Regions from separate parts of the Marinobacter sp. MBR-99 genome, predicted to be linked through region 2. Evidence: riboswitches for the same ligand, from Rfam matches in the RefSeq annotation. Region 2 holds a riboswitch; the other holds the start of a gene.

Region 1 (3,370 bases), on a different contig from region 2:
TGGCCCACAGAAGAAAGTCAGTGGCGGTATGGACGTGCCCCTGTCGAAAGACAAGGAGTAACCAACATGCCTGTGTATGACTACAAATGTCGGGAACACGGGTTGTTCCACCAGCTGGCCACCATGGAAGACTGTGCCAAGCCGGCGGAGTGCCCGACCTGTCAGGCGCTGTCTCCCCGAGTCATCGTGCTGCCCCCGGAGATTGCCGCCATGGACCCGGCCAAACGATCGGCTCAGGACCGGAACGAGCGCTCGAAACACGAGCCCGTGTTCTCGACTGCCGATCGCAGGGCGCACGACAAGGAACACAGCCGAAGTTGTGGTTGCGGCTCACCGAAGCCGGGCAAATCCATGCTGTTCTACACCGCAGACGGTAAGAAAATGTTTCCCTCGATGCGGCCGTGGATGATCAGCCACTGACAACCGGTTCGACGTTTCACGTGTTTGGCCCCGATACGGGGCCTTTTTTCGATCCGCCATTCAGGGCTGCTCAAGCACCAGATCCCGATACCACGCTGTTGCCCGTTCACCGGTATTATCCGCATCCGACATAATGGCCACGCCAACAATGCGCGGGGGGGTCTCCCCGAACGCTTCCCGGTAATCCGCCACAATATCCCGTTCCACGGTGACCCACTCCCCGGTTTGCTCCGGGCCGGAATTGACCGCCACCATCATGGTCTGGTCGGTGAAGGCGTTGGCGACAATGGATTGCTCTGGTAGCCGGTTGGCCCAGATGTAGTTCAGGGCGTTGCCTGGCAGGGTCTCACCAAACATCACCTCCACGGTTTTGCGTTTGGCCCGCTCAAAGAAGCCTGCTTTGTCGGGCTGAAATTCAAAGGCCACGTAGATTCGCGCCGGGTAGTCGTCGCCGGACTTTTTCCGGGCATCACCCTGGTCGAACACATTGGACACCTTCCATTGCCAGCGCAGAATCAGCGATTCGCCGGGTTCTAACGACAATCGGGCAATCAGGCCGGAGGCGCTGTCATCAGCAGTCGCCTTGACCACCTGAACACCGTCGTCCGTGACCAGCTCGTAGCGCGTGTGCCGGTCGATTCTGGGAAATTCCAGAGGTTCCCAACCATCAGATAATGAACTCATGGTGGAGAAGGGTTGCAGTAAAGGCGCCTGCGCCATCATTGCCGGGCTGGCCAAAAGCAGAGCCAACACCCATGCAGTGCCTGCCAGTGATGAGCGCTTCATAGACTTGTCCTTTTGTTTTCGGGCCACTGCAGTGGCAGACAGCGGGCCTGCAATAAAGTGCCTTGTCAGTGGCTATTAGTCCGTATATAGTGACCAAATCCTTGGTTGACTACCATATGTTGTGATCATTCTCTGATCACTTCGGACATAAAGGTAGTCGGGAATCCGGTGAGAATCCGGAACTGACGCGCAGCGGTATTGGGGAACGAGCGTGGCATCAAGACACTGGCAAGCGCCGGGAAGTCGCCACGCAAGGCCGAACCAACAGGTTCACGCCCCTGAGTCCGAAGACCTGCCAGGGATAGACACTGCACCTTCGCGTTTCAAGGTGAGCAGGTAAGGATTATTGGCTGCGGACTCCAAGAACACCAAAAGATGGTACGCCCATTTTTTGTTCGTGAATGTCCGTGGCCAAACAGTCTTTTCTCCTGTGAACGCGAAGGTTGCACTAACAACGCGTGCACAAGGAGAAGCCCCATGTCTGCCACCGCTCTGGCCGAAGCCCCGGCCACCGATACCCAATCCCTTCAAGTGATTAAACGCAACGGCACCCTGGTTGGATTCAATCCCGCCAAAATCAGTGTGGCGGTGACCAAAGCGTTCCTGGCCGTGGAAGGCGACAAAGCCGCCGGTTCGGCCCGCATCAACGACGCCGTGCATCGGGTCACCGAACAGGTGGTGCAGGCCATCAGCCGGCGCCTGAAAGCCGGTGGCAAAGTGCATATTGAAGACATTCAGGACCAGGTGGAACTGGCCCTGATGCGGGCCGAAGAGCAGAAAGTGGCCCGGGCCTACGTGCTCTACCGGGAAGAACACGCCCGCCAGCGCGCCATCGAAGAGCCCATGGAAGCGCACCCGCACCTGACCGTGAAAAAAGCCGACGGCAACGCGGCGCCGCTGGACCTGGGCCTGATGAAGCTGCAGGTAGAACAGGCCGCCACCGGCCTGGACGGCATTGACGGCGAATCCCTGGTGGACGAAGCCCTGCGCAACCTGTACGACGGCATTGCAGAAACCGAAGTGCTCTCCGCCCTGATCATGACCGCCCGTGGCCGTATCGAGCAGGAGCCGGACTACAGCGCCGTCACCGCCCGCCTGTTGCTGGAGCAGCTGCGCCTGGAAGCCGCCGAGGCCCTGGACCTGCCCCGCAACCAGCCGCTGGCAGAGGTTTATCCACAGGCTCTGAGCGCGTTTATCCACGCCGGTATTCGTTACGAATTGCTGGACGAAGCCCTGGCCGCCTTTGACCTGGAACGCCTGGGCGCAGCGATCATCCCCGAGCGTGACCACCAGTTCGGCTTCCTGGGCCTGCAAACCCTTTACGACCGCTACTTCCTGCACTGGAACAAGGCCCGCCTGGAACTGCCCCAGGTGTTCTTCATGCGCGTCGCCATGGGCCTGGCGCTGCGGGAAGACCATCCCAACGAACGGGCCATCGAATTCTACAACCTGCTGTCGTCCTTCGATTACATGGCCAGCACGCCCACCCTTTTCAACAGCGGCACCCGCCATTCCCAGTTGTCCTCCTGCTACCTGACCACCGTGCAGGACGACCTGGAAGGTATCTACGGCGCCATCAAAGATAACGCGCTGCTCTCCAAATGGGCTGGCGGCCTGGGCAACGACTGGACCCCGGTGCGGGCATTGGGCTCCCACATTAAGGGCACCAACGGCCAGAGCCAGGGCGTGGTGCCCTTCCTGAAAGTAGTCAACGACACCGCCGTGGCGGTCAACCAGGGCGGTAAGCGCAAAGGCGCGGTGTGCGCCTACCTGGAAAGCTGGCACCTGGACATCGAAGAATTCCTGGAACTGCGCAAAAATACCGGCGACGAACGCCGCCGCACCCACGACATGAACACCGCCAACTGGGTGCCGGATTTGCTGATCGAACGCATGCGCGAAGACCGGGACTGGACCCTGTTTTCCCCCAGCGATGCGCCAGACCTGCACGACCTGTACGGCAACGCCTTCCGGGAACGCTACGAGCATTACGAAGCGCTGGCGGCGCAGGGCAAGATCAAACTGTTCAAGAAAATCCCCGCCAAACAACTGTGGCGCAAAATGCTCACCGTGCTGTTTGAAACCGGCCACCCCTGGATCACCTTCAAAGACCCCTGCAACCTGCGTTCTCCACAGCAGCACCAGGGCGTAGTGCACAGCTCCA
Region 2 (3,370 bases):
GCCAATTCCACGCCGCGAATCCGGGCAGTCTCAACGTTCTCCATGGTGCCATCGAATGTTGCGGGGTCGAACACATAGGTGATCAACTCGTCGACGTCATTCTGGTACAACGCCACATCCCAGAACCAGGTGTCATATCGGCCGGAAAAACCAGCTTCAACCATCTGACCTTTCTCGGGATTCAGGTCTGGATTGCCGAAGTAACTGCCAAAATCGGACGGAATCTGGAGGTACAGGTCATTGAAGGTAGGGGCGCGGAACGAGGTCGCATAACTCAACCGAACCCGGTGCGAGCGGTCAAACTGGTGACCAAACGCAATACCACCCGTCTCTTCTTTACCGTAAGCCTCATTATCATCGAGGCGAAGACTGAGCATCAAATCACTGGCGCCGAAATTCAGTCGCCCCTGGCCGAACACCGCTGCGTTGGTTCGACTGTTCTCAGCGAATTCGTCACTGCCATCCACCTCATCAACCATCACCTCAGAGCCCAGGACCAGCTCATGTACGCCGGCTGTCAGGGTATTGTCCCAACGGGCGGATCGGGACAGGGTATTGTAGACACTGGGGAAGGAACCAAAGGTCTCCTGCTCATCTCTGGCTTCTGAGAACTGGATGCGGGTTCGCCAATAGTCACTGGCCACCGCTTCAACATAGAGACCCGCCGCACGGATCATGTAATCGGTATCACCGCCCTCAAACTCGGTGTTTCCCTCAGACTGAAACACCGTCACTCCGGCGCGGCCACCCTGCTCAAAACGATGGCTGACCTTGGCTAGACCACCAGCATTACGGAAACCTTTGTCATCGCCGCCAGCGCGAAGATTGGTGCCATCTGTATCCGAGTAAACCCCACTGGCAAGCAACGAGGTTTGCCCCGACCGGGCAGCAACGCCGGCAAAGGTTTCACGGGTGTTGTGGGAGCCACCAGAGAGTTCCGCCCAAGCCTGCTGGTTAGCCTTTGGCTCCAGCGTAAACGCCTGAACCACACCCCCGACCGCATCAGCACCATAGAGGGAGCTCTTGGCACCACGAACCAACTCAACACGCTCCATCAGTTCGGGCGGCATAAACTGCCAGGGTGGAATGCCGGCAGTGCCTGAACGCAGACGAATGCCATCCAATAGCAGAACCGTTCCGGAACTGCCCGCGCCGCGCAAAAACAGACTGGTGGTCTTGCCATAACTGCCATCGGACACCACGTTCACGCCAGGTTGGCCGCGCAACAGATCCCGGAACTCGGCCGGTTTTTGCCGCTCGATATCGGCTTGTTCAATCACCGTTACCGATGACAGGCTTTCGCCCACGGTTTTCGGCCCGAGCGTGGCCGTCACCACAATTGGATCAAGCTGTTCGGTTTGGTCAGAAGACTGGGCAGCCACCGCGAGGGGCAGGGCCATCATGGAAATGCCGGCAATAACGGCAGGAAACTTCAGGGTATGCATCGCTCTACTCCGACAACCGCGCGCACCCGCACGGGCTGACTCTTAAGGTTCAGGCTTAAGTTGCGGAACAGAAGGAAGGGCAGGCGGATGCGGTGTCAGGCTGGCCGAAATTCGCCCACCCAAGCAGCCCACCGCAACTCCGGGTGTTTTTTTCCAGGCCGGTCTCCGGGCTTGCAGGCAGAACGAATTCCGGGGCAATCACCTTCCCATGCCGTGGCACAGTGGCGCATCAGATTGCCGTTAACCTGCTTACCGTTGCGGGGGCAGCATCGGCCTTGCCTGATTGGGTCAGGCGCACCGATTTCCCGTTTCACCCATCGCGCTTTGCGACAGGCACCTGAAAAAGAGCCGCAAGGCTAACAACACCAGCCAAAGTGGTCAACGAGATCTAGCAAAAGGTTGCGTGGCCCCGGTGGATACACACTGCTATATTCATTCACTATCACATTTTTTTCGCTGACGGATCAGGGAGTTTTATGCAGGCCGAACTGTTGGACATCCGCAACCACATTGCCCAATACCCCCCGTTCAATGACATGCCTGAAGAACTGCTTGATCGAGTTGTCAGCAGTATCGAGGTCGTTTACTACCGAGCCGGCACTCAGATACTCGAACTCGGCGAGGCCAATCACTGGCTTCACTACATCCGAAGCGGCGCCGTGGAGATTTTTCGCCGCTCCGGTGAGCTGTACAACCGCGTGGGCGAAGGCGAGATCTTTGGCCAGTTCGGACTGATGATGAACAAGAAAGTCCGGTTCCCTGCCAAAGCTATCGAAGATTGCCTGATCTACAGGATTCCGGATACCACCTTTCAACATCTGTGGGAAACCGACGAAAACTTTGCCGACTTTGTTGAGATTGAAGACCGCAGCCGGCTGCGTTCGGCGGTATCGCGCAGAGAGAAATCCAACGAACTGATGACCGCCAAGGTTACCCGCCTGATCTCCCGGGAACCGGTTTCCGCTCCGACCACCGTTCGCCTGCAGGAAGCCGCCAGAATCATGACAGACAATGGCGTTTCAGCGCTCCTGTTGATGGATGAAAGCGGCGACCGCCCGAAATTGCAGGGCATCATCACCGACCGGGACCTCCGCACCCGGGCAGTCACACATGCCCTGGCCTCGGAAACCCCGATCAGCGACATCATGTCGGAAGGGCTGATCACCATCAGCGCCCGCTCCTTCATCTTCGAAGCCATGCTCACCATGCTTCACAACAACGTGCACCACCTGCCGGTGATGGAAGGCGACGAAGTGCGCGGCGTGATCGCGCTATCAGATATCGTCAAGTATGAAAGCCAGAGCAGCCTGTACCTGGTGAGCAACATCTACCACCAGAACGACGTCAAAGGCCTGAAGAGAATCAGTCTGGAAGTGCGCGACAGCTTTGTTCGCATGGTCAACGAAGACGCCAACTCCCACATGATCGGCAGCGCCATGGCCGGTATCGGTCGCAGCTTCAGCCAACGCCTGCTGGAACTGGGTGAGCAAAAACTCGGGCCGCCCCCCGTTCCCTACTGTTTCATGGCCCTGGGCTCCATGGCCCGGGATGAACAGCTGGTCGTTACCGACCAGGACAACGCCATGGTGCTGGACGACAGTTTCATCCCGGAAGAACACGACGAATACTTCCTGGCGCTGGCCAAGTTCGTGTCTGATGGCCTGGCCGAGTGCGGCTACAGCTACTGCACCGGCGACATCATGGCCACCAACCCGAAATGGCGGCAACCGCTGAGTGTCTGGAAAGGCTACTTCACCGACTGGATCGACAACCCCAAAGCCGAAGCCCTGCTCAACAGCAACATTTTCTTCGACCTGGACGGCATCTACGGGCAAACCGACTTCACCGAACAGTTGAAAACCCTGATTGTACAGAAAGCCAGCGGCAGCCAGCGCTTCCTTACCTTCCTGGCCAGGAATGCCCTG

The links. Region 2 has a riboswitch for cobalamin ahead of ABIE59_RS05670 (TonB-dependent receptor plug domain-containing protein). Riboswitches for the same ligand answer to the same signal wherever they lie in the genome.
Region 1: it holds a riboswitch for cobalamin, as region 2 does, so the genes downstream of both, ABIE59_RS11055 (ribonucleoside-diphosphate reductase subunit alpha) here and ABIE59_RS05670 (TonB-dependent receptor plug domain-containing protein) in region 2, are expected to answer to the same signal.

What each region holds. Positions count from the first base shown of each region.
Region 1 is NZ_JBEPPY010000011.1:16,881-20,250, reverse strand. It holds gene fmdA (formamidase) at 1-61, shown strand, start outside; gene ABIE59_RS11065 (FmdB family zinc ribbon protein) at 67-420, shown strand; gene ABIE59_RS11060 (DUF3047 domain-containing protein) at 481-1,143, opposite strand; cobalamin riboswitch at 1,323-1,520, shown strand; gene ABIE59_RS11055 (ribonucleoside-diphosphate reductase subunit alpha) at 1,684-3,370, shown strand, end outside.
Region 2 is NZ_JBEPPY010000005.1:50,510-53,879, reverse strand. It holds gene ABIE59_RS05670 (TonB-dependent receptor plug domain-containing protein) at 1-1,445, opposite strand, end outside; cobalamin riboswitch at 1,585-1,801, opposite strand; gene ABIE59_RS05665 (putative nucleotidyltransferase substrate binding domain-containing protein) at 1,922-3,370, shown strand, end outside.